One region of the Bacillus pfraonensis genome, then DNA from elsewhere that is predicted to be linked to it. Evidence: riboswitches for the same ligand, from Rfam matches in the RefSeq annotation. Region 1 holds a riboswitch; the other holds the start of a gene.
The links. Region 1 has a riboswitch for cyclic di-AMP ahead of KFD70_RS20145 (hypothetical protein). Riboswitches for the same ligand answer to the same signal wherever they lie in the genome.
Positions count from the first base shown of each region.

Region 2: another riboswitch for cyclic di-AMP. It lies ahead of KFD70_RS15970 (APC family permease); the one in region 1 lies ahead of KFD70_RS20145 (hypothetical protein).

Region 1 is NZ_JAHCDO010000021.1:44,287-63,997, reverse strand. It holds gene KFD70_RS20190 (ABC transporter ATP-binding protein) at 1-294, shown strand, start outside; gene KFD70_RS20185 (ABC transporter permease) at 291-1,043, shown strand; gene KFD70_RS20180 (ABC transporter substrate-binding protein) at 1,040-2,041, shown strand; gene tenI (thiazole tautomerase TenI) at 2,052-2,672, shown strand; gene thiO (glycine oxidase ThiO) at 2,665-3,774, shown strand; gene thiS (sulfur carrier protein ThiS) at 3,790-3,993, shown strand; gene KFD70_RS20160 (thiazole synthase) at 3,996-4,766, shown strand; gene KFD70_RS20155 (thiazole biosynthesis adenylyltransferase ThiF) at 4,759-5,778, shown strand; gene thiD (bifunctional hydroxymethylpyrimidine kinase/phosphomethylpyrimidine kinase) at 5,795-6,607, shown strand; cyclic di-AMP (ydaO/yuaA leader) riboswitch at 6,889-7,036, shown strand; gene KFD70_RS20145 (hypothetical protein) at 7,130-7,528, shown strand; gene KFD70_RS20140 (hypothetical protein) at 7,545-7,775, shown strand; cyclic di-AMP (ydaO/yuaA leader) riboswitch at 8,039-8,184, shown strand; gene KFD70_RS20135 (signal peptide protein) at 8,286-8,390, shown strand; gene kdpF (K(+)-transporting ATPase subunit F) at 8,387-8,467, shown strand; gene kdpA (potassium-transporting ATPase subunit KdpA) at 8,487-10,151, shown strand; gene kdpB (potassium-transporting ATPase subunit KdpB) at 10,174-12,267, shown strand; gene kdpC (K(+)-transporting ATPase subunit C) at 12,287-12,865, shown strand; gene kdpDN (KdpD-like non-kinase potassium sensor) at 12,929-14,074, shown strand; gene KFD70_RS20105 (cupin domain-containing protein) at 14,196-14,750, shown strand; gene KFD70_RS20100 (MFS transporter) at 14,997-16,205, opposite strand; gene KFD70_RS20095 (MarR family transcriptional regulator) at 16,355-16,816, shown strand; gene KFD70_RS20090 (patatin-like phospholipase family protein) at 16,944-17,798, shown strand; gene KFD70_RS20085 (hypothetical protein) at 17,884-18,117, shown strand; gene KFD70_RS20080 (ABC transporter permease) at 18,172-19,185, opposite strand; gene KFD70_RS20075 (sugar ABC transporter ATP-binding protein) at 19,163-19,711, opposite strand, start outside.
Region 2 is NZ_JAHCDO010000014.1:273,664-283,955, reverse strand. It holds gene KFD70_RS16005 (TcaA 3rd/4th domain-containing protein) at 210-1,496, opposite strand; partial or broken gene KFD70_RS16000 (M23 family metallopeptidase) at 1,729-2,589, shown strand; gene KFD70_RS15995 (Nramp family divalent metal transporter) at 2,632-3,930, opposite strand; gene trhO (oxygen-dependent tRNA uridine(34) hydroxylase TrhO) at 4,470-5,444, shown strand; gene KFD70_RS15985 (DUF1877 family protein) at 5,507-5,839, opposite strand; gene KFD70_RS15980 (GNAT family N-acetyltransferase) at 6,519-6,722, opposite strand; gene panE (2-dehydropantoate 2-reductase) at 6,949-7,881, shown strand; cyclic di-AMP (ydaO/yuaA leader) riboswitch at 8,011-8,156, shown strand; gene KFD70_RS15970 (APC family permease) at 8,303-10,129, shown strand.

The DNA of each region.
Region 1 (19,711 bases):
TTAGATGAACCTTTTAGCGCATTAGATGCTTTAACGAAAGCAACGTTGCAAGAATGGTTGTTTGAACAATGGAAACAGTGGCAAAAAACAATTTTATTTATCACACATGATGTGGAGGAAGCGCTTTTTCTTTCCAATCGAATTTTAGTTGTGACCGAGCAGCCTATTACCACTTTGACGGAGCGTATTGTACCACTTGGAATAGATCGCTCAAGAAAAGATTTGCATAAACCTGAGATATTAGCTTTAAAAGATGAATTACTTAGTATGCTGCAAAGGCAGGTGCTCGTATGAAGCGTGTGACAGAGTTATTACCTGCACTGATTTTAAGTAGCATACTGCTCATAGCTTGGGAGGTGGGAGCTAGAATTGTTGACGAGATGTACATATTGCCATCTCCTACTGCAATTCTAGCGAAAATGTGGGCGTTGCAAGATATATTGCTTACAGTTCATTTGCCGGCAACGTTATACGTGGTTTTGATAGGAGTTGTTATTTCCATTGTACTTGGTGTGGGGCTCGCGATGTTAATGAATGCTAGCACATGGATAGAAAGAGCATTTTATCCGTTACTAGTTGCATCACAAACGATTCCAATTACAGCGCTAGCACCATTGTTTGTTTTATGGTTTGGATATTCAATTTGGAGCAAAGTAGTTGTGACCGTTTTGATTACATTTTTCCCAATTGCCGTAAATACGTATGATGGGTTACGCAGTACGAAAAAGGAATGGGAGGAGCTTTTAGTTACATATGGTGCAACGAAAAAAGATATTTTTCTAAAGTTAAAATTGCCATCTGCACTTCCGTACTTTTTCTCTGCTTTAAAAATAGCTGTTCCGCTTAGTGTAATTGGAGCAGCGATTGGCGAGTGGCTTGGTGCACAAGCGGGTTTAGGATACTTTAGTAAACGAATGATGACGCAGTTAGATGGGGCAGGCGTATTTGCACCGATTGTACTGTTATCAGTACTAGCTATTTTCTTTGTATTACTCGTTTCGATATTAGAAAAGAAATTCATTAGTTGGAGGAAACATTCATGAAATTATTCAAGCGCATCTTTGTGTTTACATTATTAGTTGTAATGATTGCAGGATGTTCTAGCAATTCAGCATTAGAGAAGCAAAAGAAAGAGAAAGAAATTACAGTGATGCTCGATTGGTATCCAAACGCGGTTCATAGTTTTATCTATGCAGCGATTGAAAAGGGCTACTTTAAAGAAGAAGGAGTAAAGGTGAATATTAAATTCCCATCTAATCCAACCGATCCATTAACGTTAGCGGCAGCAGGAAAAGTAACAGTTGGTCTATACTATCAGCCAGATGTTGTCATCGCAAGAGCAAATGAACAAATTCCAGTGAAATCAATTGGAGCTGTGGTCCGTTCACCACTAAATCATGTTGTATCGTTAAAATCAGCAGGTATTAAATCACCAAAAGACTTAGAAGGTAAAACAGTTGGTTATTCTGGAACACCTTTAAGTGCGGCATATTTAAAAACGATGGTAAAAGAAGCTGGTGGAAATCCTAGTGCTGTGAAAGTAGTAGATGTTGGATTTGATTTGGTGCCGGCGTTAATTACGAAAAAGGTAGATGCTGTCACAGGTGCTTACATTAACCATGAAGTTCCTGTTATGCGCCATCAAGGCCATGAGCCAGCATACTTTAATCCAGCTGAGTATGGTGTACCAAATTATCATGAACTTGTTTTTGTCACAGGTGATAAAACATTGAAGAAAGATAAAGAATCATTACAAGCATTTTTACGTGGTGCGAAAAAGGGCTACGACTTCATGAAGAAAAACCCAGATGAAGCACTAAATATTTTATTAGATCATCAAGAAAAAGAAAACTTCCCGCTTGTTCCGGAAGTTGAAAAAGAAAGTATGAAAATTTTATTAGAGAAAATGGAAACGAAAGATGAGCCATTTTTATCAGACACAAAAGAGTCATGGGAAAAACAAAATAAATGGTTGAAAGAAAAAGGAATGACAAAAGAAAGCGTTCCTGCCAATGAATTATTTGAAAATATTTTAAAGTAGGCGAGTGAATATGAAAGACGAGCTCCATGTTATCTCAAATGGTCAGATGACATTCGAAGAGTTAACGAATGTAGCGATGCAAATTGAGAGTGAGATTGATTATTTGCATATTCGTGAGCGAGAAAAAAGTACGAAAGAGTTGTATGAAGGTGTGGAAGGTCTCCTAAAGAGGGGCTTTCCAGCATCTAAGCTTGTGATAAATGACCGAATCGATATTGCAATTTTATTACATATCCCTCGCGTCCAATTGGGATATCGAAGTGCAGATGTTAGGTCTGTGAAAGAAAAGTTTTCGTATTTGCATGTTGGGTATTCTGTGCATTCTTTGGAAGAAGCGATAACAGCTTTCAAAAACGGTGCAGATTCTCTTGTTTATGGCCATGTATTTTCAACGGATTGTAAGCGGGGCGTTCCGGCAAGAGGATTAGAAGAAATTTCAGATATGGCAAGGCGATTAACGATACCGATTACAGCTATTGGAGGGGTAACACCTGAAAATACAGCAGAGGTTCTTCGGTCTGGTGTGAGTGGTATTGCTGTTATGTCTGGAATTGTCAGTGATCGTACTCCATACGAGAAAGCAAGATTGTATAAGGAAACAATAAGAAAGTGGGCGGAAAATCATGAGTAAGGTATATGATGTAGCCATTATTGGCGGTGGTGTAATTGGTAGTTCAGTTGCACATTTTCTAGCAGAAAGAGGATACCAAGTGACGATTGTTGAGAAAAAAAGGATTGCATCTGAAGCTTCTAAAGCAGCGGCAGGTTTACTTGGTGTACAGGCGGAGTGGGATGCGTATGATCCACTATTTGAGCTTGCTAGGAAAAGCCGTGAAATATTTCCACAACTTGCAGAAACGTTACGTGAAAAAACGGGTATTGATATTGGGTATGAAGAGAAAGGTATCTATCGTATTGCTCAAACTGAAGACGAGAAGACAAGAATACTAGATATTATGGGCTGGCAACAGGAAACAGGTGAAGAATCATATTTTATGACCGGAGATGAGCTTCGTAAAAAAGAGCCATTTCTCTCTTCATCCATTATGGGGGCTGTATACTATCCGAAAGATGGTCATGTCATCGCGCCGGAACTTACGAAAGCATTTGCGCATTCTGCAGCCGTTTCTGGAGCTGATATATATGAACAAACAGAAGTATTTGATATCAAAATAGAGAACAATCGAGTAGTAGGGATTATTACGAATGAAGGTATGATTCTATGTGAAAAGGTAGTAATTGCCGGTGGCTCATGGAGCACAAAACTTCTTCATCATTTTGATAAAGAGTGGGGTACATACCCTGTGAAAGGAGAAGTTGTTGCTGTAAAGAGCCGTAAACCACTATTAAAATCTCCTATTTTTCAAGAACGATTTTATATCGCGCCAAAACGTGGTGGACGTTATGTAATTGGAGCAACAATGAAGCCTCATACCTTTAATAAATCTGTACAACCAGAAAGTATCACTTCAATACTAGAGCGTGCTTATACAATCTTACCAGCTTTGAAAGAAGCGGAATGGGAAAGTGCTTGGGCGGGGTTACGCCCACAATCTAATCACGAAGTTCCTTATATGGGAGCGCATGAGGAAATAAAGGGATTGTATGCTTGTACAGGCCATTACCGAAACGGAATTTTATTAAGTCCTGTTTCTGGTCAATATATGGCAGATGTAATAGAAGGAAAGCAGGGGAGTCATTTACTAGATTCATTGCTTTCTAAAACGGTTTAGAAAGGGGATGGAAGCTTGAACTTAAAAATTAATGGTAAGCAAGTAGAGGTACCTGGGAGTGTTAAGACAGTAGCAGAACTGCTTACGCATTTAGGATTAGATACAAAGATTGTTGTAGTAGAACGCAATACAGATATTTTAACAAAAGAAGACCATCAAAGCGTATCTGTTTTTGATGGAGACCAAATTGAGATTGTAACTTTCGTAGGAGGCGGTTGATTATGTTAAACATTGGACCATTTACATTCAACTCTAGACTTTTATTAGGAACAGGAAAATTTTCAGATTATGATGTACAAAGAAAAGCAATTGAAGTATCAGAAGCAGAAATTTTAACATTTGCAGTACGTCGTATGGATATATTTGATGCAGACCAACCGAATTTGTTAGAAAAAATTGATGTAAAAAAGTATACATTACTACCAAATACAGCAGGAGCGAAAAATGCTGAGGAAGCAGTTCGTATTGCGAAATTAGCAAAAGCTTCAGGGCTTTGTGACATGGTAAAAGTAGAGGTTATTGGAGATGACAGAACGTTATTACCAGATCCAGTAGAGACATTAAAAGCCTCTGAAATGCTACTAGAAGAAGGTTTTATCGTTCTTCCTTACACATCAGATGATGTTGTATTAGCTCGTAAATTACAAGAGCTTGGTGTTCACGCGATTATGCCTGGTGCATCACCAATTGGTTCAGGTCTTGGCATTGTGAACCCATTAAACTTAAGCTTTATTATTGAGCAAGCAAAAGTACCAGTTATTGTTGATGCAGGTGTTGGTAGCCCAGCGGATGCTGCGTTTGCAATGGAATTGGGAGCAGATGGCGTGTTATTAAATACAGCTGTATCAGGCGCGAAAGACCCTATTAAAATGGCATCCGCAATGAAACTAGGTATTCATGCAGGGCGCTTAGGATTTGAAGCAGGGCGTATTGCACGTAAGCGCTGCGCGACGGCAAGTAGTCCTTTAGAAGGAATGAGTGTAGTTGAATAATCGATATTCTCGCCAAGAGCTATTTTCTCCAATTGGAGAAAAAGGGCAACAAAAGATAGGAGACAAGCATGTACTAATTATCGGGGCGGGAGCACTTGGTAGTGCGAATGCAGAGATGCTTGTGAGAGCTGGTGTTGGCCGTGTAACAATTGTCGATCGCGATTATATTGATTGGAGTAATTTACAACGTCAGCAGCTATATTGTGAGGAGGATGTAGAAAATAATCTTCCCAAGGCTATAGCAGCCCAAAGGCGCTTGCAAGCAATTAATAGTCATGTAACGATAAAGGCTCTTGTCCAGGATGTAACAGCTGAAGAATTAGAAGAGCTCGTTAAAAATGTTGATGTCATGATTGATGCGACTGATAATTTTGAAACACGTTTTATCGTTAATGATATATCACAAAAGTATTCTATTCCGTGGATTTACGGGGCGTGTGTAGGAAGCTACGGTCTTTCTTATACGATTTTACCAGGAAAGACTCCGTGTCTATCTTGTTTATTACAATCCATCCCGCTTGGCGGAGCGACATGTGATACAGCAGGGATCATTTCACCTGCTGTATCTCTCGTTGTTTCTCACCAAGTAACGGAAACTCTTAAACTTTTAGTAGGAGATGATGAGGCACTTAGGGAAGGGCTTGTATCGTTTGATGTATGGAAAAATGAATATTCATGTATGAATGTACAAAAACTTCGAAAACATAATTGTCCTTCATGTGGTGAGGAAGCTGTGTATCCGTATTTAAATAAGGATAATACGTCAAAAACTGCAGTTTTATGCGGGAGAAATACAGTTCAAATTAGACCTCCCCATAAAGAACAATTAGATTTTGAACGGTATAAAGAACTGCTGCGCGATCGTGTAGCTGATTTAATGGTGAATCCATATTTATTATCATTTTCGGTTGAAGATAAGAGACTAGTTGCGTTTCAAGATGGCCGGGTTCTTGTACATGGAACGAAAGATATAGTAGAAGCAAAAACAATTTACCATCGTTATTTTGGATAGGAAAAGGGTGAGTGAGATGAAAGTGAATAAAGCTTTAACAATTGCTGGATCTGATAGCGGCGGTGGTGCTGGGATTCAAGCAGATTTAAAAACATTTCAAGAGCTAGGTGTATACGGAATGACGGTTATTACTGCTATTACAGCCCAAAATACACTTGGTGTGCAAGGTGTATATCCAGTTGCAATAGAAGGGATTCAGGAGCAATTAAATTCTATTGGTACAGATTTAACACCAGATGCTGTGAAGCTTGGTATGCTATTTAGTAGCGAAATTATTAAGGTTGTTGCAGAAAACATTAAAAAATTTGGCTGGAATAATATTGTACTAGACCCTGTTATGATTGCAAAAGGTGGAGCATCTCTATTACAACAAGAAGCTGTGCAAGCATTAAAGGAATATTTACTACCAATTGCCACAGTTATAACTCCCAATGTACCGGAAGCAGAAGTATTAACAGGAATGGAGATTCATAATATAGAAGATAGCAAAGAAGCTGCAAAAGTATTGCACAAATTAGGTGCTCAGTATGTTCTTATGAAAGGTGGACATGCTGAATACCAAGGTAACGAAGTAATTGATTTACTTTTTGATGGTCAGCAGTTTGTTGAATTTAGAAGCGAAAGAATTGATTCAAAACAAACGCATGGTAGTGGTTGTACATTTGCATCTGCTGTAACGGCGGGACTTGCAAAAGGGTATCCGATTGAAGAAGCGGTTCAAGAAGCGAAACAGTTTATTAGCATAGCAATTGAACAGCAATTAAATATTGGAAGTGGTCATGGACCAACGAATCATTTTGCATATAAACGACAAGAAACACGTGTATAAATATTCGTATTCGGAAACAGGAGCTAGCAGGCTCCTGTTTTTGTCGTTATTTGTCGCGCGGTCGATATCCTTTGTCGAATCGCCGATATATTGAAAAAATCGCTGATATATGTTGAGAAACGGTCGATATATTTGGATTTGCGCCGATAAAATTTCATTTGCCAATTTTTCTCTACAGCGCTCTTGCTAAAAATTCTATCTCTCCCGTTTAACGGTCATATAACTGGCTTTTTTGTTGTTTACTTTTTCCATATTTAGGAGTATTATATCAGCCAGAATCTTTTTTTGTAACGCTGAGTCCAATTCATTTGGAGCGGAGGAACCAAATTGTGCATGGTCACTAGGGGTGAATCTTTCATGATGAAAGTAGGGCTACTCTCAAAGTCCGAATCCGACAGCTAACTTCGTAAGCGTCTTGGGAGAGGATGGTGCATGGATGGATATATCGCTTCATCGGTCTGATTAGTATAGGAGAATATCAATCTATATTCGAATTCTTTTATGCTAAGGAGGAAGATGTACATGGATGAGGAAAAAGAATTAACACTCGTTTGTGTAGGGGAAGAAAGTAAAGTAAATAGTTTAAGAAAGTTAATATCTTTTCAAAGTGATTTAATTATTTTTACAGCAAATGAACAAATAGCAGATGAAGTGCGAGCATATGGCTTTGAATCAACGTATTACTGCAATAAGGAACTAAATATAACAAGTATTTGTAACGGAATAAAAAAAGTAATCTTACTAGGAGATGAACTTCCAACGGTTAGTTTCTTTACGGAGCGCATTCGCTTTTCTTTTCAAGCGCCTATTACAGTTGTTACAAGGAATAAACGATATCCCGTAAGGCTCTATGAAACAATTGGAGCTAAATTTGTAGTGTTTACAAATTGTGATAACATTTCTTTTTTATTTTTTGAATAGGGCGGAGGAAGTGAAGATGAAGGTGTTATTACGTGAGGATATAGCAAATCGTTGGGCGGTATCATTGGAGCGAGTTCAAGAATTAGCCATGCAAGATCCTATTTTTCCAGATCCATATATAGTCTTGCCATCGAAAGATAATTTGTATTTAGAAGCGGATATTATTGAATATGAGAAACTGCATGTGGAGCTGTCACAAATTTATACTCGAGGGAGAAATTTACGTTCATTTTTACAAAGAGAATAAGTTTTGAATAGAAAAGAGAGCGAGTTTTAAGTGTTACAAACTATACACTTAAAATCATTCGCTCTTTTTTCTTTCATATTTAAAAGATGATTAATGAAAAAGAAAGGAAAGACAAGGAAACAGATGAGAAAATATTAAAAACCCTTAATGTAAACGCTTAAACGACGGGATATTTTCTTATTTTAGGTAATTTTCCTCTTTACAAGTGAAATAGAGAGGAGTATATTTACATTCATAAATTGTTCATAAAAATTTCCAAAAACAACCTGATATCGCTGAGTCCAATTATTTGGAGCGGGGGAACCAATTTTGTGCATTGTCACTTGGGGTGAATCTTTCATTACGAAAGTAGGGCTACTCTTTAGGCCCGAATCCGACAGCTAACCTCGTAAGCGTTTGGAGAGGAGGTTTACTTTTGTGTTGTTCATTTTTGAACACTGAGTAGAGCCTCAGTGTTCTTTTTTTGATAGGTAAATGGTAAATTTTAACATTTTGAAATGAGGGATTGGAATGCTAGATGTAGTGATAATCGGAATCTTTGTTGTATTAGTAGCATCGATGATAGGGCTTACGAGCTGGTCAGATAAAGTTGTGAAAGAAGGGAAGCAATCATGATGATTGCCTTATCAGTTATTGTAGCAGCGATTACTGTGTATTTAGTTTATGCGTTATTAAATCCGGAGAAGTTTTAATTAGGGGGAAAAGGCGATGATGGTATGGGTGGCAGCTATCGTAACGATATTATTATTTGTGCTACTAGCGAAACCGATGGGGGCTTATTTAGAAAAAGCGTTTCAAGGTAGTAAAACATTAGAGAAAGTATTTGGACCAATTGAAGGAGTCATTTTTAAATGTGGTGGTATAAAGCAGTGTAATCAGACATGGGTACAATACGCATTAGCGATGTTGTTAACAAATGGACTTATGATTCTATTTGTTTATCTTGTTTTTAGATTGCAAGGTATTCTCCCATTAAATCCAAGTAAAGTGGAGGGTATGGAACCTACACTTGCATTTAATACAGCAATTAGTTTTATGACGAATACAAATTTACAACATTATAGCGGTGAAAGTGGTTTGTCGTATTTATCACAGATGATTGGAATTACGTTTATGATGTTTACTGCACCAGCGACAACATTAGCGTTAGCAATTGCATTTATTCGTGGTCTAGCAGGAAAAGAATTAGGAAATTTCTTCGTTGATTTTGTTCGATCAATTATAAGGGTGTTAATGCCAATCGCATTTGTTATGGCACTTGTATTCATAGCACAAGGAATGCCACAAACGTTCAGTGGCACTGCGGTAGCACATACACTTGAAGGTGCAAAACAGATGATTCCGCGCGGTCCGTTAGCATCTTTAGAATCTATTAAAATGCTAGGGAATAACGGTGGAGGATTCTTTGGGGTTAACTCGGCACATCCTTTTGAGAACCCAACAGCAATTACAAATGTATTACAAATGATGCTTATGATGTTGATTACAACATCAATTCCATTCACATATGGAAGAATGATAGGCAGTAAAAAACAAGGAAGAATTTTATTTGTATCCATGCTCATGATGTTTATTATTGGATTTGGTACAGTTGTAACGGCTGAATTACAAGGAAATCCAGTATTAAATCATTTAGGAATGGATAGTACAGAGGGGAATATGGAAGGGAAAGAAGTTCGATTAGGAACAGTAATGACATCTTTATTTGCGACAGTAACAACTGCTTCTGAAACAGGTGGGGTTAACGCGATGCATGATACATTTACGCCAATTGGCGGGATGTTACCACTTGTGAATATGCTGTTAAATACAGTGTTTGGCGGTGTCGGAGCAGGATTTATAAATGTTATGATGTATGCGATGATTGCGGTCTTTATTTCAGGTTTAATGGTCGGACGTACACCAGAGTTTCTTGGTAAAAAGCTAGAAGGAAAAGAAATGAAGCTAATCGCAGTAACATTATTATTCCAACCATTATTAATTTTGGGTGCATCAGCGATTGCTTTTTCTACAAGTTTAGGCACGGATGCAATTACAAATTCAGGATTCCATGGTATTACACAAGTAATCTATGAATTTACTTCATCGGCAGCAAATAATGGTTCTGGTTTTGAAGGATTAGCAGATAATACACCATTTTGGAATATTTCAACCGGACTTGTGATGTATTTAGCTCGTTTCTTTGGCTTAGTCACAATGCTTGCAGTGGCAGCTTCATTGAAAGAGAAAACATTAGTACCAGAAACAGTCGGAACATTCAGAACGGATAACGGTTTATTTGGTGGAATTTTCGTTGGCACAATTTTTATTGTTGGTGCATTAACATTCTTCCCAGTATTAGTATTAGGGCCAATTGCAGAGTTTCTAACTCTATAAGAAAGAAGCGAGGGGAATAAACATGAGACCAGCTATGGTGAAAGAGAAGTATATACAAGCCGTGCCATCTCCAAAACGAGAAGATGGTGAAATAAGAAGCGCGAAAACAATGGATCGTGATATTGTATCAACTGCTTTAAAACAATCCATTGTAAAGTTAAATCCGAAGCAAATGGTTAAAAATCCAATTATGTTTGTTGTGGAAATTGGCTTTTTCATTACATTGATTTTATCAATTGTACCGAGCTTATCAACAAATGTTCCATTATGGTTCAATATAACAGTTACACTCGTTCTATTATTTACAGTTCTCTTTGCAAATTTTGCAGAAGCGTTGGCAGAAGGACGGGGAAAGGCACAAGCTGATTCGTTAAAACAGTCGAAAAAAGATGTCTTTGCTAATATTGTAAAAGAAAATGGAGAGGTTACGAGAGTTTCAGCATCTAGTTTGAAAAAGGGTGACATCGTTCTTGTGAAACAAGGCGAGATGATCCCAGGTGATGGAGAAGTTATACGCGGTTTAGCATCGGTAGATGAATCCGCTATTACAGGGGAATCAGCCCCAGTAATGAAAGAAGCGGGCGGCGATTTTTGTTCTGTGACAGGCGGAACGATGGTTGCGAGTGATGAAATTACGATACAGATTACAAGTAATCCAGGTGAGTCGTTTTTAGATAAAATGATTTCGTTAGTCGAAGGAGCAACACGTCAAAAAACGCCAAATGAAATTGCGTTAAATACAGTACTAACTAGCTTAACATTAATCTTTTTAATTGTAGTTGTCACACTGCCGTTATTTACGAATTATTTAGGTTTTCAAATTGATACATCGATTCTCGTTGCCTTACTTGTTTGTTTAATTCCAACAACAATTGGTGGATTGTTATCTGCGATTGGGATAGCTGGGATGGATCGTGTCACAAAGTTTAATGTACTTGCAATGAGCGGGAAAGCAGTAGAAGCAGCAGGGGATATCAATACGATCATCTTAGATAAAACGGGTACCATTACATTTGGGAATCGTATGGCGCATACTTTGTTACCTGCCGGAAATGAAACAATTGAAAAATTAGCAAAATGGGCGGCGCTTAGCTCTGTATTAGATGAAACACCAGAAGGCCGTTCCGTTATTGAGTATGTAAACTCAAAAGGTCTTTCTTACAATGCGTCAGAAGCAGAAACAGGAGAATTTGTTCCATTCAAAGCAGAAACAAGAATGAGTGGTGTTGATTTAAACGATGGAGTAAAGGTAAGAAAAGGAGCTGTTGGAGCGGTCGTTGATTGGGTGCAGTCTCAAGGTGGAACGATTCCGAAAGATTTACATCAAAAGGCAGATTTGATTGCAAAAGAAGGTGGAACACCACTTGCGGTTGCAGCGGGGAATCGTATTTTCGGTTTAATCTATTTAAAGGATACTGTAAAACCGGGTATGCGTGAGCGATTTGAACAACTTCGTCAAATGGGGATTAAAACCGTAATGTGTACGGGTGATAATCCATTAACAGCGGCAACGATTGCCAAAGAAGCGGGGGTAGATGAATTTGTAGCAGAATGTAAGCCAGAAGATAAAATAGCTGTTATTAAAGCAGAGCAAGAAAAAGGAAAATTAGTTGCAATGACGGGTGATGGTACGAACGATGCACCGGCACTTGCACAGGCTGATGTTGGCCTTGCGATGAATAGTGGTACAGCGGCGGCGAAAGAAGCAGCGAATATGATTGATTTAGATTCCAATCCAACGAAAATTATTGAAGTGGTAGCAATTGGAAAACAGTTATTGATGACGCGTGGTGCATTAACGACATTTAGTATTGCAAATGATATTGCGAAGTATTTTGCGATTATACCTGCAATGTTTACAGTGGCAATTCCGCAAATGGAAGCATTAAACATTATGGGGTTACATTCGCCATTTTCAGCCATTCTTTCAGCGCTCATTTTTAACGCAATCATCATCCCAATGTTGATTCCGCTAGCAATGAAAGGAATTTCTTATAAACCGATGAGTTCGAATGCATTGCTCTCGCGTAACTTATTTATTTACGGTTTTGGCGGTGTACTTGTACCATTTATCGGTATTAAACTCATTGATTTAGTCGTTGGACTATTCATTTAATAGAGAAGGGGACATACTCATGACAGAAAAACAAAGTTTCTTAGGACCCGTCGTTCGTTTAACTGGTGTGCTTGTTGTGTTATGTGGATTGATTTATCCATCTGCGGTAACTGGGGTTGCACAAATAACGATGAAGGATAATGCAGATGGAAGTTTAATATATGATAAAGGTAAAGTAATTGGTTCTAAATTAATCGGTCAAGAATTTAAATCTCCAAAATATTTTCAAGGGCGTATATCCAGTATTGAGTATAAAGCAGAAGGTTCTGGATCTAATAACTATGCGCCTTCTAATCCGGAACTACTGCAACGTACAGAACAAAGTATTGAAAAATGGAAAAAAGATAATCCCTCTGTACCAGTAACTGAAGTGCCGATGGATCTAATTACAAATTCAGCTTCTGGACTTGATCCAGATATTAGTCCAAAATCCGCATACGCACAGGTGGATCGTGTTGCGAAAGAAACACAAATTTCAAAAGACAAATTAAAAGATATGATTGCTTCACATACAGAAGGTCGTGCACTTGGTTTATATGGGGAAGAACGTGTCAATGTATTAAAGTTAAACATCGAAGTGCAAAAACTAACAAAATAATAGATAAACTACCTCAATCCATATCGATTGAGGTAGTTCGTTTTGTAAGGATGTGATAAGAATATGTACGCTGAAAATGATGAACCCACATTTCAAAGAAGATCACCAGAGGAATATTTAGAGGAAATAAGGAGAATGAATCGAGGGAAATTGAAGCTATATGTAGGTGCTGCTCCAGGAGTAGGAAAAAGTTATAAAATGTTGTTTGATGCGCAGGAAATGAAAAAAGAGAACATTGATATTGTCATTGGTTTAATTGAAACACATGGAAGAAAAGAGACAGAAGAAGCAATTGCTGATTTAGAAAAAGTCCCTTTAAAAGAAATAAACTATAAAGGAAAAGTATTTTATGAGCTTCATGTAGAAGGGATTATAAAGAGAGCACCACAAGTAGTTGTTGTCGATGAACTAGCACATAGCAATATCCCAGGATCAAAACATAAAAAGAGATATATGGATGTAGAAGAACTATTAGAGGCGGGAATATCAGTATTATCAGCGTTTAATATCCAACATTTAGAAAGCGTTCATGATATTGTAGAACAAATTACAAACGTAAAAGTACGAGAGCGCATTCCAGATTTTATTTTACAAAAAGCAAATGAGATTCAACTTGTTGATGTAACACCGGAAGTGCTGCGGAAACGATTAATTGATGGAAAGATATATAAGGAAGAAAAAATTCAGAAAAGCTTACAAAACTTTTTTACAGTTAATAATTTAGGAGCTTTGAGAGAGTTATCGCTTAGAGAAGTTGCAGACGATATGGATGATAAAATTAGCCAATCGGTAATGGATCCAATAGGTGTAAAGGAAAAAATTCTCGTTTGTGTGCAATATAGTTCAACAGCAGAGAAATTAATACGGCGTGGTTGGCGTATGGCAGATCGATTAAATGCTGAATTATATGTATTAAATGTTGAAAGAGAAAAGATAGAATCATTATCGGTAAGCAAAAGGCAAACAATTGATGAGTGGCAATCATTGACGAATCAATTTCATGCTACGTTTTTGTTGGAAGAAGCAAAAGGAAGAAAACCAGCTGATGTCATTATTGAAGTTGCAAAACGATTACAGGTCACTCAAATTTTACTCGGTCAATCAGCAAGAACAAGATGGGAAGAAATTAGAAAAGGATCTATTGTAAATGAAATTATGAGGCAAACGAAGCATATTGATATTCATATTGTTGCTGATCAAAGAGTGTAAAGTGTTTCTTTGAAATAAAGTTTGATCATTTATTACTGCCCATTTATCCCCATTTTGCATCCATATAAATAGGCAGCTGCATAGGATAAAAGGTAAATGAAATCATGAGAGGAGCATGAATATGTACCGTAAATCATGCCATCACTATCAGTGGGAAAATCCAATGCATAGCAATTGGAATAACAACAATTGGATATATAATTGGAATCCTTATTATTGTAATAGGAACAATAACAACTGGAATCCTTATTACGGAAGCAGCAGATTAACAGATTATGGACCGAAACCATTTGTAGTGAATATTGACCAAGCTACTAAGCAAAATAATACTTACCGCACCGCTTTATGGACAGGGGAAAACTTACAGGTGACTCTGATGAGTATTCATGTTGGAGGTGATATCGGTTTAGAGGTCCACCCGACAACTGATCAATTCATACGTATTGAAGAAGGTCAGGGGCTTGTTCAAATGGGGGATAGCAAAGATAAATTAGATTTTCAAGAAATGGCCTATGATGACTATGCGATTATGATACCTGCTGGAAAATGGCATAATGTAACCAATATGGGTAATATACCACTTAAAATTTACGCTATCTATGCACCGCCAGAGCATCCGTATGGTACAGTTCATGAAACAAAAGCAATTGCCACTGAAGAAAGCCGCTATTACTAATCAACTAATAGGTGCTAATGTTCGATAAAACGTATCTTAAAACGATCAAACTTTTTATAAAAAAATTTAAATTTGCTGAAGAAGACTCCATTTTGACCAATCTTTTTTCAAAATGGAGTCTTCTTATATACTTTAAAATATAAGTTTGTGGGGTGTTTTTAATCAGACTTTATTCAAAAACTACATAAAGCGAGAATGTCTAAGTCCAGGAAAAGAGCTGTTCTCGGATACTCTCTTTTTTGCTTGTTATTTAGCCTTTTGAATTTCTGCGTTTCTTACAGGATGATGAGCTAGCTTTTTCATCGAATATAAGACCACGATTAGAAAAAGAACTGCCCCTGTAAAGAAGATCCAAAAGTAATTTTGATTAAATAATAGAAAACCACCTACAATTGGTCCCATGCCCATTCCAATATAACGAATAAAGTTATAAATTCCAATGGCAGTTGCTCTTTCTTCTACAAATTCTTCTGTTAATAAAGTGGTATGTGTCGGCATGGATAACCCCATGCTAAAACCGTATAGGGATATGACAAGGAGAACCGTGGGAATACTTAGATGGTATGTGAAAGAGAATAGAATGACGCATATGATATTGAAAAAGCTAGTAATCAGTAAAGCTTGTTTTGTAGTAAGGAATCTTTGTAAAAACTTGTAGCAATAACTTCCTAGCATAATACATAAGGACATTGGTACAAATATCATTCCAATTTCACCTGCATTTTGATGAAATAAATTTGTGAGTATGCTAGGTAAAAAAACGAGAAAACAAAAGTAAATACAAAACTGTATAAAGCCAATGATTGCGATAGAAAATCCAGTGTTATTTCTTAAAATACTCCGATAAGGCTTAGCTTTTTTAGCTGTTTTAGGCAGAGCGGGTTTTGTTTCTGGTAGCAATGTAACATTTACAATTAACAGGAATACACCAATTGTAGATAAGAATAGAAAAATAGATACGTGACCATTTATATTTCCAAGATAACCGCCTATGAGAGGACCTACAGCAGGAGCAAGGACAAGTACCATTTGGTAAAGACTCATCGCTTTTCCGCGTTCCTTTCCTTCGAATAAGTCACCAATAATGGTAGCAGCTACAACAGGAATGGCTGCTATTCCTATTGCTTGAACGGCTCTGAAAATAAGAAATATATAAATATTTGCTGTAAAAGCACAGCCAATGGTACCGATTGTACTGATGAATAGGCTAGGAATCAAAATATATTTTCGCCCTTTTGTATCAATGAATGGTCCATAAATAAGCTGCATAATGGCAAGAACAAAAGTAAAAATAGAGACAGTTAAATTTACAAGATAAAGAGAGGTGTGAAAGGAATCTTGAATCATTGGTAAAATAGGTGTGTAAATATTTTGAGCAAAAGAACCTAATAGAGCACTCAGGCAAACAATGTATAGAATGGAGTTTAATCTTGATGAAGATAATGAATGTCTCATAATAAACCCTCCTTAATTTAGTTTCCTCGGAAACTAAATTAATTTTAACATTATTTTCTCACTTGTAAAGATAAAAAAATGATTTTACAATGGTATATAGTTAAATTGTTTCTATGGAAACTTAAACCGTATTATGGAGGGGATCCGATTTGGACCGTACATTAAGGCAAATAGAAATACTTTCGGATATTCGCACACTTGTTCATAAGAAAGAAGAGCATATGAAGGAAAATGATGAGCGGTTTCTTCGTGAGACAGGTGTAAGCGGTATGTCTCTATCAGAACTACACGTAATTCAATGCATAGGAACAAAAGGTTTAATGAATGTGACAGCGATTACGGAAGAGATGGGAATGACAAAGGGAGCCATTTCTAAAATTTGTACAAAATTGTTTCATAAACAATTTGTTGAAAAGATGAAAATGCTAGATAATCAAAAAGAAATATTTTTCCGTTTAACAGATAGTGGAAATGAAATTTATATAGCACATGAGACACTTCATCAACAAGCTGAAGAGAAGTGGCTATTACTTTTAAGTCAATATACAGAAGAGGAATTGTCATTGATTCAAAGGTTTATAAAGGATGTAGGAGCGCATTTAGAAAAGTAGAGGAATAATTTCTGCTCGCATTAAGCCTTCTGAATATGGTTTTTGGAGAGACTCGTATATAATAGAAAGAGATACTTAACAAGATGAATAATTAAAGAGTCTATATATATAAAGAGGAGAGAAAACAATGCTTGAAAATACGGGGTTAGTATTAGAAGGCGGCGGTATGCGCGGCGTATATACGGGGGGAATACTAGAATACTTTATGGAACAGGATTTATATTTCCCATATATTATTGGTGTTTCAGCAGGAGCTTGTCATGCGGCGTCATATATTTCAAGACAAAGAAATCGAAATAAAACAGTAAATATTGATTATGCAACACATCCAAGATACTTATCTTACAAAAATTTATGGAAAAAACGACAGCTATTTGATATGGACTTTATTTTTCGTGAAATTCCAGAAAAGCACGTGCCATTTGATTTTGACACATATTTTAATAGTGCAGAGCGTTTTCTAGTAGGGACGACAGACTGTGAAACAGGTAAACCAATGTATTTTGAAAAAGAAGGTACAAATGAAGATGCATTGACGTTACTACAAGCATCTAGCTCATTGCCATTTATCGCACCAGTTGTAAATTATCGTGGTAAACAATTATTGGATGGCGGCATTTCGGACCCAATTCCAGTTCGAAAAGCGCAAAAAGATGGCTATGAGAAATCAGTTGTTATTTTAACGAGAAATCATGGATATGCTAAGAAAAAATCAAAATTTGGATGGATTGCAGCGAAGGCTTATAAGAAATATCCACACCTTGTAAATACAATGCTAACTCGCTATGAAACATACAATGAGACGCTTCATTACATTGAAAAAGAAGAATTAGCTGGCAATCTATTCGTCATTCGTCCAGAAGTGCCACTTCAAGTAGACCGAATGGAAAAAGACCCACAAAAACTGCAAAATTTATATGAGCAAGGATATAAGGATGCTGCGAGACAGTTTGCGGATTTACAGGCGTTTTTACAAAATTAATGGATGGAAAACCTCTTAAAGAGGTTTTCTTGTTTTTTAAATAGATTGAATATAAAATCTATTACTTTTCAATATGTGGTATAATATGGATATAACATTTGAAGGAATGGTACATATGGGAAATGTATATAAAGGACTTCGGCACACTGGGTATTTGGCAATGATTATTTTTGGCGGCGTATTTCTATTACGCTTTATGATTCATGATGAATTTTTATTAGATCAACTCATTGGTTTCAGCGCGGGACTGGTGATGTTTATTTCTTCGTTTTTGATTCAAAAGTATAGTAAAGAATTGCAAATGAATGAAGAGTATTAGAAAAAAGCCTTGGTTCACTCAAAATTTGTGAACCAAGGCTTTTTCTTTCCCTCGCTATTTGCGAGTAAGCTTCTTTTTTGTAAATGAAAATGCAAGTGCACCAATTAAGATACTACCTTTTATAATATCTTGTGCATAATAAGGAACATTCATCATTGTTAAACCATTTAATATAATTCCAATTAAGATAGAACCAAGAAATGTTCCAATTACATTTGGCTTTTTTGCGCCAAACATTGCATAGCCAATATAAGCAGCTGCAACGGCATCCATTAGCAATGGTGCGCCAGCTGAAACTTGCCCTGTTCCAATTCTGCTACTCAAAATAATCCCACCAATCGAGGCGAATAAACCACTAATCATATAAGCATATAAACGATAACGATCTGTAGGAATTCCAGCTAGTCTAGCAGCTTCGCGATTTCCACCTGTTATATAAAAGAAACGACCATACGTTGTTTTTTCTAGAAATAGATAGGAAATGAGAACTGCTATAAGCATGATAATAACAGGAACTGGGATGCTAGCAAGAGCCCCTTGACCGATAAATAGAAAGGATGGAATAAAATGTCCTGAAGCAGTTCCGTTTGCTCCAGACATTCCTTCGTAAATAGAAGATCCTTTTGAAAATGTTAAGTGTACGCCATTAACAATATACATGACACTTAGTGTAGCTAGTAAGTCAGGTAATTTAATACGAATAATAAGTAGTGCATTTAACAACCCGACTAATAGGCCACAAAGAATAGGGATAAGGAGTGTCATCCATAATTCTTGGCGATATAAAACGAGACATGCAGCAGAGGCGATTGTTGCTAGGCTAGCTGTAGAGCCAACTGACAAATCAAATCCATCAACAATTAATGTGAAGGTGACCCCAATTGCAAGTAATGTAACGATAGAAACGGAACGTAAAATGTCACTAATATTGTTATAAGTTAAAAAAGAATCATTTACAATTGAGAAGAAAATTGTCACGCCTATAATAATAGCAATTGTACTAAATTGATAAAAAAGATTAGTAGATAGGAATGTTTTTTTCGTTTTAGTTTCGTGAACTAGATTCAACGGAATAGCTCCCTTCAGATAAATGTAAAAGTTGTTCAGGTGAAAGTTCATGAGGAAGGTATTCACCTATAAATTCTCCATTCACTAGTATTAAAATACGATCAGCAATGTGTAATGCTTCATCCTGTTCGCCTGTAAAGTAGAGAACGGAACTTCCCTTCTCTGTAATGTGCCGAATAAATTGAAAAATGTCTTGTTTTGCAGCTACGTCGACACCTTTTGTTGGTTCATCTAAAAGAAAGAGATTGGGCTTAAAGCCAGTCCATTTCGCAATAGAAACTTTTTGCTGATTACCACCGCTAAGTGAATGGACGGAAGTTTTTGGATTACTTGGTGAAATGCTGAAAGAAGTGATAGCCGTTTCAGCACAGCTGATTTCTAATTTTTTTTGTTTCCAACCTAATTGATGTAAATTCATATGCTCTATAATGTTTTCAGATAAGAATAATCCTTGTTTTCGTCTTTCTTCAGGTACAAGTGCAATCTTTGCTTCAATGGCATCGCGTGGTGTCTTAATGGTTATATT
Region 2 (10,292 bases), on a different contig from region 1:
GTTTTATAAAAAAGTTTGATCATTTTTCATCTTAGATTTTCCAAAATAGCGCCCTTTTCTTGAATAAACAAATCAACATGAAATTAATAAATACCTTTGAGTTTTACTCTGTAAATGTTATTTACCTTTACTCTAAAGAAACTGCATTTTTTTAATAAAAATGCGGTTTCCTCAAAATTAATAACCACTCAGACCGTTTAACTTCAACATTAAAATGTTGTCTTTACTACTTCTTCGCTTGTCATATAGTCATCATCGATTCTTAATTGATTTCCTTCATTTTCAATAAGCCAATTTTTTTGTTTTTCATTGTACTTTAGTGTTATTAATTTCTTTAAGAACTTTTCCTGCAAAAGAGAAAGATAACCTTCTTCTGATTTTTCATGATATTCAACCGGAATTTCAAGAAGATAGCTCCCTTTATCAATTCGACATGTTACTTGTGAAAAATCGATTCTAGTGCCTAAGGCGTCGCCTTTAAAATAACGTATATTACCATCATAACGTTCAATGGTTTTTGTGTACTCCAATTTCAAATGATCTGATACATTTGTTAACTGATTAGGGTCTTTGTTTACTTTGGCTGCGATTGAATTCTTGTAAAAATCATTTATCACTGTTGTAATCTGTTTTTTTATGGTCTCATCTACTATTGGATTGGGTGCTAAATTATATTGCTTTTTCGATTTGATTTCAACTTTCTGTAGTTCACTTTTCCCTTTACCCCACGGAAATTCCGTTACTCCTTGTAACGTAATGCCATCTTTTACAGGGCCAAATTGAACATCATCTTCAATTTCTTTTGTTTTCTTACCATTTACCAATAAAGTGGTTGGAATATCGATGCTAACCGGTACTGTTTCACCGGAAAAGTTCAAACTCGCTGTTTCCTCAAAATCGTCTATATCAAAAAGTGTGACCTTTTCTTGATCCTTAACAGTTACATAATCAAAATTTTTTTGCCCTTTAATAACGTATACACCCGGTCCAAATGTACCTAACATGATTGATTCCTTATCCATGTCAATATTTTTGTCATTTAGGATAACTTTTGCTCCCTTTTCTCCATTCACTTTTAGCTTATATCCTCGTGCTTTAAGAATGTATTTATCGCCAAATAGGCTGTCTTCTTTGGTTATGTAAAATGGACCGATACTTGAAATACTATTACCAGGATATAATTGGGAAATTTTATTATTCGATATTCCTTCAGTTTCATAGTAACTTGCCTGTGCATTTAATAACATTATTTGATCTTTGAAATCGCGTTCTTCTTCATTCAAGTAATTAATAATACTTTTAGCGCTATTTTTATCCCATTGTAGCCCTTCATCGACCGTAACCAAATCCATCAACCCTTCGGCATCCCCACTTCTAACCTTTTCTTCAAATTCAGCTGAAAGATCCGATGGGGAAGGTGATTTGCCTATTACTAAAAAAATAATAATTAATACAGCAACAGTTGGTATTCCAAAGATTAATAATTTCTTTTTCATAAAATCCCCTCCTCTAATTCTCATCATTCTTATAATATGTGGGAATCTTCAGATTCATAATGGATATTTAGAATTTTAAAATCTATAAAAAAATGATGTGGAGTAACTTTATTGCTACTCAACAGTTCCTTAATCCGCCTTTCAGTTCAGACCTTCTTTTCACTATAAAAACACCCCTTTAGATAAACAGATCCAATGGGGCAAAACGTCGCGACTTTATTTAAAACATCGCATCTTTTTTATAAACTTCGTGACTTTATTTCAAATCCACAGTAGTGTAGCTATCTTTGCTTGGTGGGGAATACAAGCTTTTAGTTTCTTTTCCATCGTTATTTTAATCATCATAATAACTACAATTAGTTGGGATGTGTTTTCTAGAAGTTGTATAGATAAAATAATTATTTTTATTTTGGTTTTATCTATAGTTGGGGCTTGGCCAGCAGGATGATTTGTTGGAATAGGACAAATTGCTTACCCGGCCGATGTTTATTCAATAAAGCCAAAAGTCATGGTTCGTTTGCCATTGAATCAAGCTGTATTAGTAGGATGGGGAGGGGATGAGCTGGATACGAATTATCACGCTTGGGCACCTAATCAACGCTGGGCATACGACCTTCTCATTCCGCCAGCTGGTATAAAAAGCTCGAAGTTAGAAGATTACGGTATATATGGTGCGGAGGTAGTAGCTCCGGCTTCGGGAACAGTTATATCGGTTCATAATGATGAACCGGATTTGAAACCAGGAACTGATGATTTTGATTCGATGACAGGTAATCACATATATTTACGCTTAGAGGAAACTGGAACATACTTAATCCTTGCTCATTTGCAGAAAGGATCAGTACAAGTGAAAGAAGGGCAATATATAAACGAAGGAACAGTGATTGCAAAAGTGGGGAATTCAGGGAATTCCAGTGAACCGCACCTACATATACACCATCAACGACAAGATCCATCTAAGACGAGCTTGTTTCTTTCAGAAGGATTACCATTGTATTTTCGAGATATAGAGGGAACAGCTATGCCAAATGGAGGAGTCCGTTTGAAGGATGGTAAAGAGGTATCGATAGGGGATGTCATTTCACCTAAATGAAACAAAAAGGATGTGATACAAATGTGTATCACATCCTTTTTGTTATTGTCCTGTAAATGTTTGATACAGTAAGAAAATATTTAAAGCGATAACTAACGCAGCAATTAGCCAAGCAATTGTATTTGTAATACGATGATTCACTAGCGCGCCCATAATGTTTTTGTTACTTGTAAACAGAATAAGCGGTACTAATGCAAATGCAATCCCAAATGATAATACGACTTGACTCATAACGAGAGCGTAAGTTGGATTTACCCCTAAAGCGATAATAACAAGAGGTGGGATCATAGTAATAAATCGTCTTACATATAAAGGAATATGCATACGGATAAATCCTTGCATAATAATATCACCAGACATTGTACCGACGGAAGAACTAGATAAACCAGCAGTTAATAATCCAATTCCAAAAAGGCTAGCTGATACAGGGCCAACTAAGTTGCTAAACTCATTAAAAGCAACGTCTAAATCTTCAACATGTAAGCCGTTTTTGAAGAATAGAGCGGCTGCTACGATGAGCATACTTGCGTTAATTGCTCCAGCAATCACCATTGCGATAATAATATCAATGAATTCGAAGCGGAAAATCTTTTTTCGTTGTTCATCTGTTGTACCGACTACGCGGCGCTGCGTTAAAGCAGAATGCAAATAAATTGCATGTGGCATGACTGTTGCACCTAAAATCCCAGCTGCAAGTAAAATACTATCTACACCTTGAAATTTAGGAATAAATAGCCCTGAAAGAAGGGGGCTTAGCTCTGGTTTTGCGTAAAATACTTGTACACCAAACGCTACAACAACGATAAAGACCATTCCTGTAATAACAGCTTCTAATGGACGAAAGCCTCTGCGCTGAAACTCGAGTATAATAAATGATCCAACTGCGGTAATTAAAGCAGCGGGTAACATTGGAATGCCAAACAATAAATATAACCCTAAAGCCGCACCGATAAATTCGGCTAAATCAGTAGCCATAATCACGAGTTCACCTTGTATCCATAAGCCAATTGAAACGGGTTTTGGAAAGTGCTCACGAGCGACTTCAGGAAGGTTTTTTCCAGTTGCAATCCCGAGTTTTGCTGATAGTGATTGAATTAAAACGGCCATTAAATTGGAAGCGAGAATGACCCAAAGTAGTAAGTAACCGTATTGTGATCCAGCTGCAATATTTGTAGCAAAGTTCCCAGGGTCAATATAAGCAACAGATGCGATGAATGCTGGTCCTAGAAAAGGTAATAATCTCTTTATTCCTTTTGTTTCACCACTTAAAGCGAGTTGAGCAGATTGAACTGTTGTACTTTGTGAAGGAGCTTGTTCATCTTTTGTTATAGCTTTATTCATAGTAGTTTTCCCCTTTAGTTTCTTAGCTTAATGCAATCATTGTATGTATTCGTATTAGTTATTTCAATACATTTAAATATTTTTAGTTGATGTTTTTATTTGAACATAAGTGTTTCCTTAATGCAAATTATATGACTTAACGCAATAAAAGGTGCATTCGAAATAACTATGTAACAAAAATAAACGAGGAAGCCTAAATACAGTTATAACTTTTGGAATTGTAGGAGAATAAAGAGAGTTGACCTATAATATGGAATGGAAAAGGGTGTTTTTTAATTGTAAAATAGGATTCACAGCATATTAATTGCTGGAAACGAATTTGTATGTTATATAATATATTGGGATTACATCACAACCGTAGTGGATTGTTATGTAATCTCGTTTTTCATTTGCGTTAACTTCTGGGAAAACATTGTAAATAGGAGAAAGTTATTTGAACAATAGTTAACATATCTTTTCTTATTCTTATATGTTCCGATATGATCGTTAACTTATACATGATTTTAAAATATCGAATTTAGATAGGTGGTAAAAATAAAATGTTAAATCCAAAACCATACAGAGTGTTATTGTACTACATGTACACAACAATTGAGAATCCGGAAGAATTTGCAGCTCAGCATTTAGAATTTTGTAATTCACTTGAGTTAAAAGGAAGAATTCTTGTGGCAACAGAGGGAATTAACGGAACTGCTTCAGGTACTATTGAACAAACAGAGAAATATATGGAAGCAATGAAGAACGATCCACGTTTTGAAGGGATTGTATTTAAAGTAGATGAAGCGGATGAGCATGCGTTCAAAAAAATGCATGTGCGTCCTCGGTCAGAGCTTGTTACACTTCGCCTAGAAGATGATATCAATCCGAAAGAAACAACAGGTAAGTATTTAGAACCAAAAGAGTTTTATGAAGCAATGCAAGAAGAAAATACAGTTATCATTGATGCAAGAAACGACTATGAGTTCGATTTAGGTCATTTTAGAGGTGCAGTTAAACCTGATATTCACTCTTTCCGCGAATTACCAGATTGGATTAGAGAAAATAAAGAAATTCTCGAAGGTAAAAAGATTTTAACGTATTGTACAGGCGGTATTCGTTGTGAGAAGTTTTCAGGCTGGTTAGTTCGTGAAGGGTTTGAAGATGTAAGTCAGCTTCATGGCGGAATCGTAACATACGGAAAAGATCCAGAAGTACAAGGTGAACTTTGGGATGGTCAATGTTACGTATTTGATGAGCGTATTGGTGTACCAGTGAACCAAAAAGAACATGTTATTGTTGGAAAAGACCACTTTACAAAAGAACCATGTGAGCGTTATGTAAATTGCGCAAACCCAGAATGTAACAAACAGATTCTATGTTCTGAAGAAAATGAGGCGAAATATTTACGTGCTTGCTCACACGAATGTCGTGTCCACCCGCGTAACCGTTATGTGAAAGAACATGAGTTAACAGAAGAGCAAGTGGCTATCGCATTAGCAAAAATTGAAGAAGAAAATCAAGTGAAATTAGGATAATCGTTCACTTTAATAAAAAATGGATCTTCTCGTAAAAGAGAGGATCCGTTTTTTATTTCTATTTAGATAATGAAAAAGATTACACATTGCTTGTTTGCAGCAGCTTGTTCATATAGTTCTTGAATTTCTAAAAAGTAACTATAGGTATATTCTAATATTTCATCTGGGCCATCATCTTCAACAAGTGGATAAAGTTGTTCATCCATTAATTCTTGAAAGTTGAACATGTTGTTGAAATCAGATTTGTTTAAATCTTGTATTGCAGAATAAGCCTCTTCGACTTCACTAGCTGTAAGATAAAACGTACCGAGAGAATCGTTATCTATGATGGAATCATTAAGTGGTACGACATGTCCAAGTGGTGGTTCGCCTCCGCCAATTTCACCACATAAAATAAAATGGAGTAATTACCATGACTTATCGATATCTAACTCAGCTTCTTTAAAATAAATATCTAACTCATTGGTTTTGATTTTACTTAATTCTTCATCTGTAACTAATATATACTGTCCAATCATCCCCATAATAGCCAGCTCCTCTAAAGATTTTGAATTTAGTATATCATTTTTTATAGGTATGGATAGAATAAGTACTTTGAAAATAAGGGGAGGAAAGGGTATTTCAACTCCTTTTTAAGGGATGAGGAAATACAGATTACTTCTGGTGAATCAACACAAGAAAAGTGTTTAAATAAAAGAGTAGGTCATAAAATTTTTTGACTTACTCCTTTTATAATTATTCATTAAGAAGCTAAAACTTAATTGTTATAAGGATGTTATGGTTTTTTTTGGATTTTTATTTTTTATGAAGATATTTTCTTAGTCTCGTTAATTAAAGTTTCACTTTATTAGTAGTTAGATTTCATATTGAACAAGTAATGAATCAAAAATCTCCATTTTCGTATTATTGATATTTGCTAAAAAGAAGAGCAGCTACTTACTCTTGTTATAATCAGATCTTGTTAAACCGTAAACAACAGTATCTTCATATACTTCCCAGTACAAACAACTTTGTTTAAATGTTCATTCTTGTGTCAATCCCAATTTTTGCATGACTTTAGAAGAGGCAGGGTTTTTAGTGAAAGCTGTCCCCCTTATCCATAGCTGTATGGGTAGAGGGGATCCACTCTTCTGCCCAGCCATCTGGATAAGGGTGAGGAATAATTGTAGTAGTTTTCGCCACCTCTTTATCTCCTGCTAATTCTTGAACTTTAGGAGCATCATTTAATTCAAATGGGCGTATGGTTAATCTCTTAGATAAGAACATTGGATATTGCATTTCTTCTCATCCTTTCTAACTATACAAGTTTTTACTAAGTGTATAATACATAAATTGAAATGTGACTAATCTATTCGTTAATAACATAATGAATAATATTATATAGTATATAGCCCTTAACTTTTGTTAAAAAGTTGAATTTTCTGTTTGTTTGATGGATCAGATGTATAATATAGTTATGCTACAAGGATGTAAAATTTTCATGTTTGGAAAAGAGGAGTTTTATATGCGTATTTTAGTATTAGGAGCTGGAGGCGTCGGAGGATATTTTGGTGGACGTTTAGTAGAAAAGGGGGAAGATGTCACTTTTCTCGTTCGTAGTAGGCGAAAACAACAATTAGAAGAAAAAGGTCTCGTTATTCGGAGTACGAATGGAGATTTTTCATTTCAACCCAAATTAGTAACGAAAGAAGATGTCGTTTCTCCATTTGATGTAATTTTATTCTCAACAAAGGCATATCACTTAAAAGAAGCAATACTAGATTTGAAGCCGTTTGTAGGTGATCATACAGTTATAATTCCGCTACTAAACGGTATTGCTCATTTATCACTTTTACAACAGGAGTTTGGTGAGGAAAAGGTTAGTGGTGGTTTATGTTTTATAGAGACAACTTTAAACGATGAAGGAGAAGTCGTACAAACCAGTGTTGCTGATAGACTTGTGTTTGGAGAAATGAAACACCATGATTCAGCAAGGATACAACAAATTGCTACAGTATTAACTGGAACGAAAGCGAGTTTTGTTCTAAGTGAAAATATTTTGCGAGATATGTGGCATAAATATTTATTTATTACAGTAATGTCAGGTGTGACGACGTTAATGCATGCACCGATAGGACCGATTCGCGAAAGTGATGGTGGCCGCGATTTTCTTCGAAGTGTATTTGAAGAATCAGCACAGATTATGAAAGTATTTGGTGCTCCGATTCAAGAAAATATTGTTGAGGAACATATGAAGACAATTGATAAAATTTCTTATGATATGAAGTCATCTATGCAGCGAGATATGGAAAAAGGTTCGTTAATTGAAGGAGAACATTTGCAAGGATATTTATTAAAATTAGCAAAACAACTTCGTGTAGATGCACCATTATTGAAAGCGGTCTATCAAAATTTAAAAGTATATGAAGAAATGACTTTAAATAAAGAACCGGTATAGTTTTTATAGCACCGAAATGATTGAAGGATAGAAAAAGTATCATTACTTTTCTATCCTTTTTGTATTCGGCGGGTGAAAATTTTTGTTTACTTTTTTAAAATAAAGGAGTATTATAATCCACAGTTTCAAATTTCTAAATCGCTGAAACCGCATGGTACGGGGGACCCGTTTTTATGGATTATTGCATAATCCAAGGGGTGAATCCTTGAAAAAGGTAGGGCTACTCATAGGCCCGAATCCGACAGCTAACCTCGTAAGCGTTATATTGAGAAGGAAGGTGGAGCTTGTGCGACAAAAAAATTGATGTCTACAAGTCTATTTGTTATGGCTTGTAGACATTTTTTTGTTTTCTGAAAAGATAGTTTATTAGCTTTAACTAGCAAAGAATTGTTCGTACAAAATTATTGGAGAGTGGACAGCAGTGGTTTCATCTATAAAAAGATTTTTAATTGGAAGACCGTTAAAATCAACCGAATTAGGAGAGCAAAAGCTTAACAAAAAGAAAGCGTTAGCTATTCTTTCTTCTGATGCTTTATCATCAGTGGCATATGGTCCAGAGCAAATATTAATTGCCTTAGCGACAGTGGGTGCGTTAGCATTTTGGTATTCCATTCCGATTGCAATAGGAGTATTAATTCTGTTAACAGCTTTAATTTTATCTTATAGACAAATTATTTTTGCGTATCCTCACGGCGGGGGAGCGTATGTAGTATCAAAAGAAAATTTAGGTGTGAATCCAGGGTTAATAGCTGGAGGATCCTTATTAGTAGATTATATTTTAACAGTTGCAGTAAGTGTATCGGCAGGTACAGATGCGATTACATCTGCCTTTCCTAGTTTACATGAACACAATGTAATTATTGCGATTATATTTGTATTATTTATTACAATATTAAATTTAAGAGGAGTAACAGAGTCCGCTTCTGTTTTAGCATATCCAGTTTATTTATTCGTTTTAGCATTATTTATATTAATAGGAGTAGGAATATATAATATTGTAACTGGTCACGTTTCACCAAATTTGCATACGCCAATTGGAACACCAGTTGCTGGTATCAGTTTGTTTTTGTTGTTAAGAGCATTTGCATCAGGTAGTTCGGCTTTAACAGGTGTTGAAGCAATTTCTAATGCAATTCCAAACTTTAAAGATCCAGCCCCTAACAATGCAGCAAAAACATTGCTGGCGATGGGGGCTTTACTGGCTGTTTTATTTTCTGGAATTGTTTATCTAGCTTATTATTACGGAATTACTCCTAGCAAAGAAGTAACCGTAGTTTCACAAATTGCTGAGCAAACATTTGGACGGAATTTTATGTACTTTTTTATACAAGGTACAACAGCTTTAATATTAATTCTTGCTGCTAACACCGGCTATTCAGCATTTCCTTTATTAGCAGTTAATCTTGCGAAAGATAAGTTTATTCCAAGAATGTTTACGATTAGAGGCGATCGATTAGGCTATTCAAACGGTATTATCATACTTGGAATTGCTTCTATTATTTTAATTATTGCGTTTCAAGGTCAAACAGAACATCTTATCCCGCTATATGCAGTAGGGGTATTTATTCCATTTACGTTATCTCAGACTGGAATGGTAGTAAAATGGATTCGTGAAAAGCCACAAGGGTGGATTTTGAAATTAACAATTAATTTAACAGGTGCCGTTATTAGTTTTATCGTTATGAGTATGTTCTTTTTAACTAAGTTTGCACAAGTTTGGACTGTGCTTGTTTTCTTACCTGTTATCATTTTTATTTTCCATCGAATTAAAAAACACTATGAAGCAGTAGGAGATCAGTTAAGCCTTAAAACTTGTGAATCAATTGTGCCAATCGAAGGGAACGTAATCATCGTTCCTGTAGCCGGTATGACTCATGTAGTAGAAAATTCATTGAATTATGCAAAGTCTCTTTCACCAGATCAAATTATCGCCGTATATGTTGCATTTGAAAGAGAAGATGAAAAGAATTTTGAAGAGAAGTGGAAGAAATGGCAGCCTGAAGTTAGACTGGTGACACTTCACTCTCATTACAGAAGTATTATTCAGCCACTGACCAAATTTATTGATACAGTTCAATATAAAGCAAGTGAATCAAATTACCGGGTTACTGTAGTAATACCGCAATTTATTCCTAAGAAAGGCTGGCATAATATTCTTCATAACCAGTCGAGCTTATTAATTCGTGCATTCTTGCTTTATAAGAGAAATGTAGTTATTACGACGGTACCTTATCACTTGAAAAAATAAAGAATAATAGATTTTTTTGATAGCTTTACTTGGGTAAAGCTATCTTTTTATATTTGCGGAATAATGTATATACTATGCATAATTGCATATCGGAGAAATAATTATATTAAAATAATTTTATTTCGAATTAATAAGCAGGGCTTTCTATTGTTATTTATGGGGA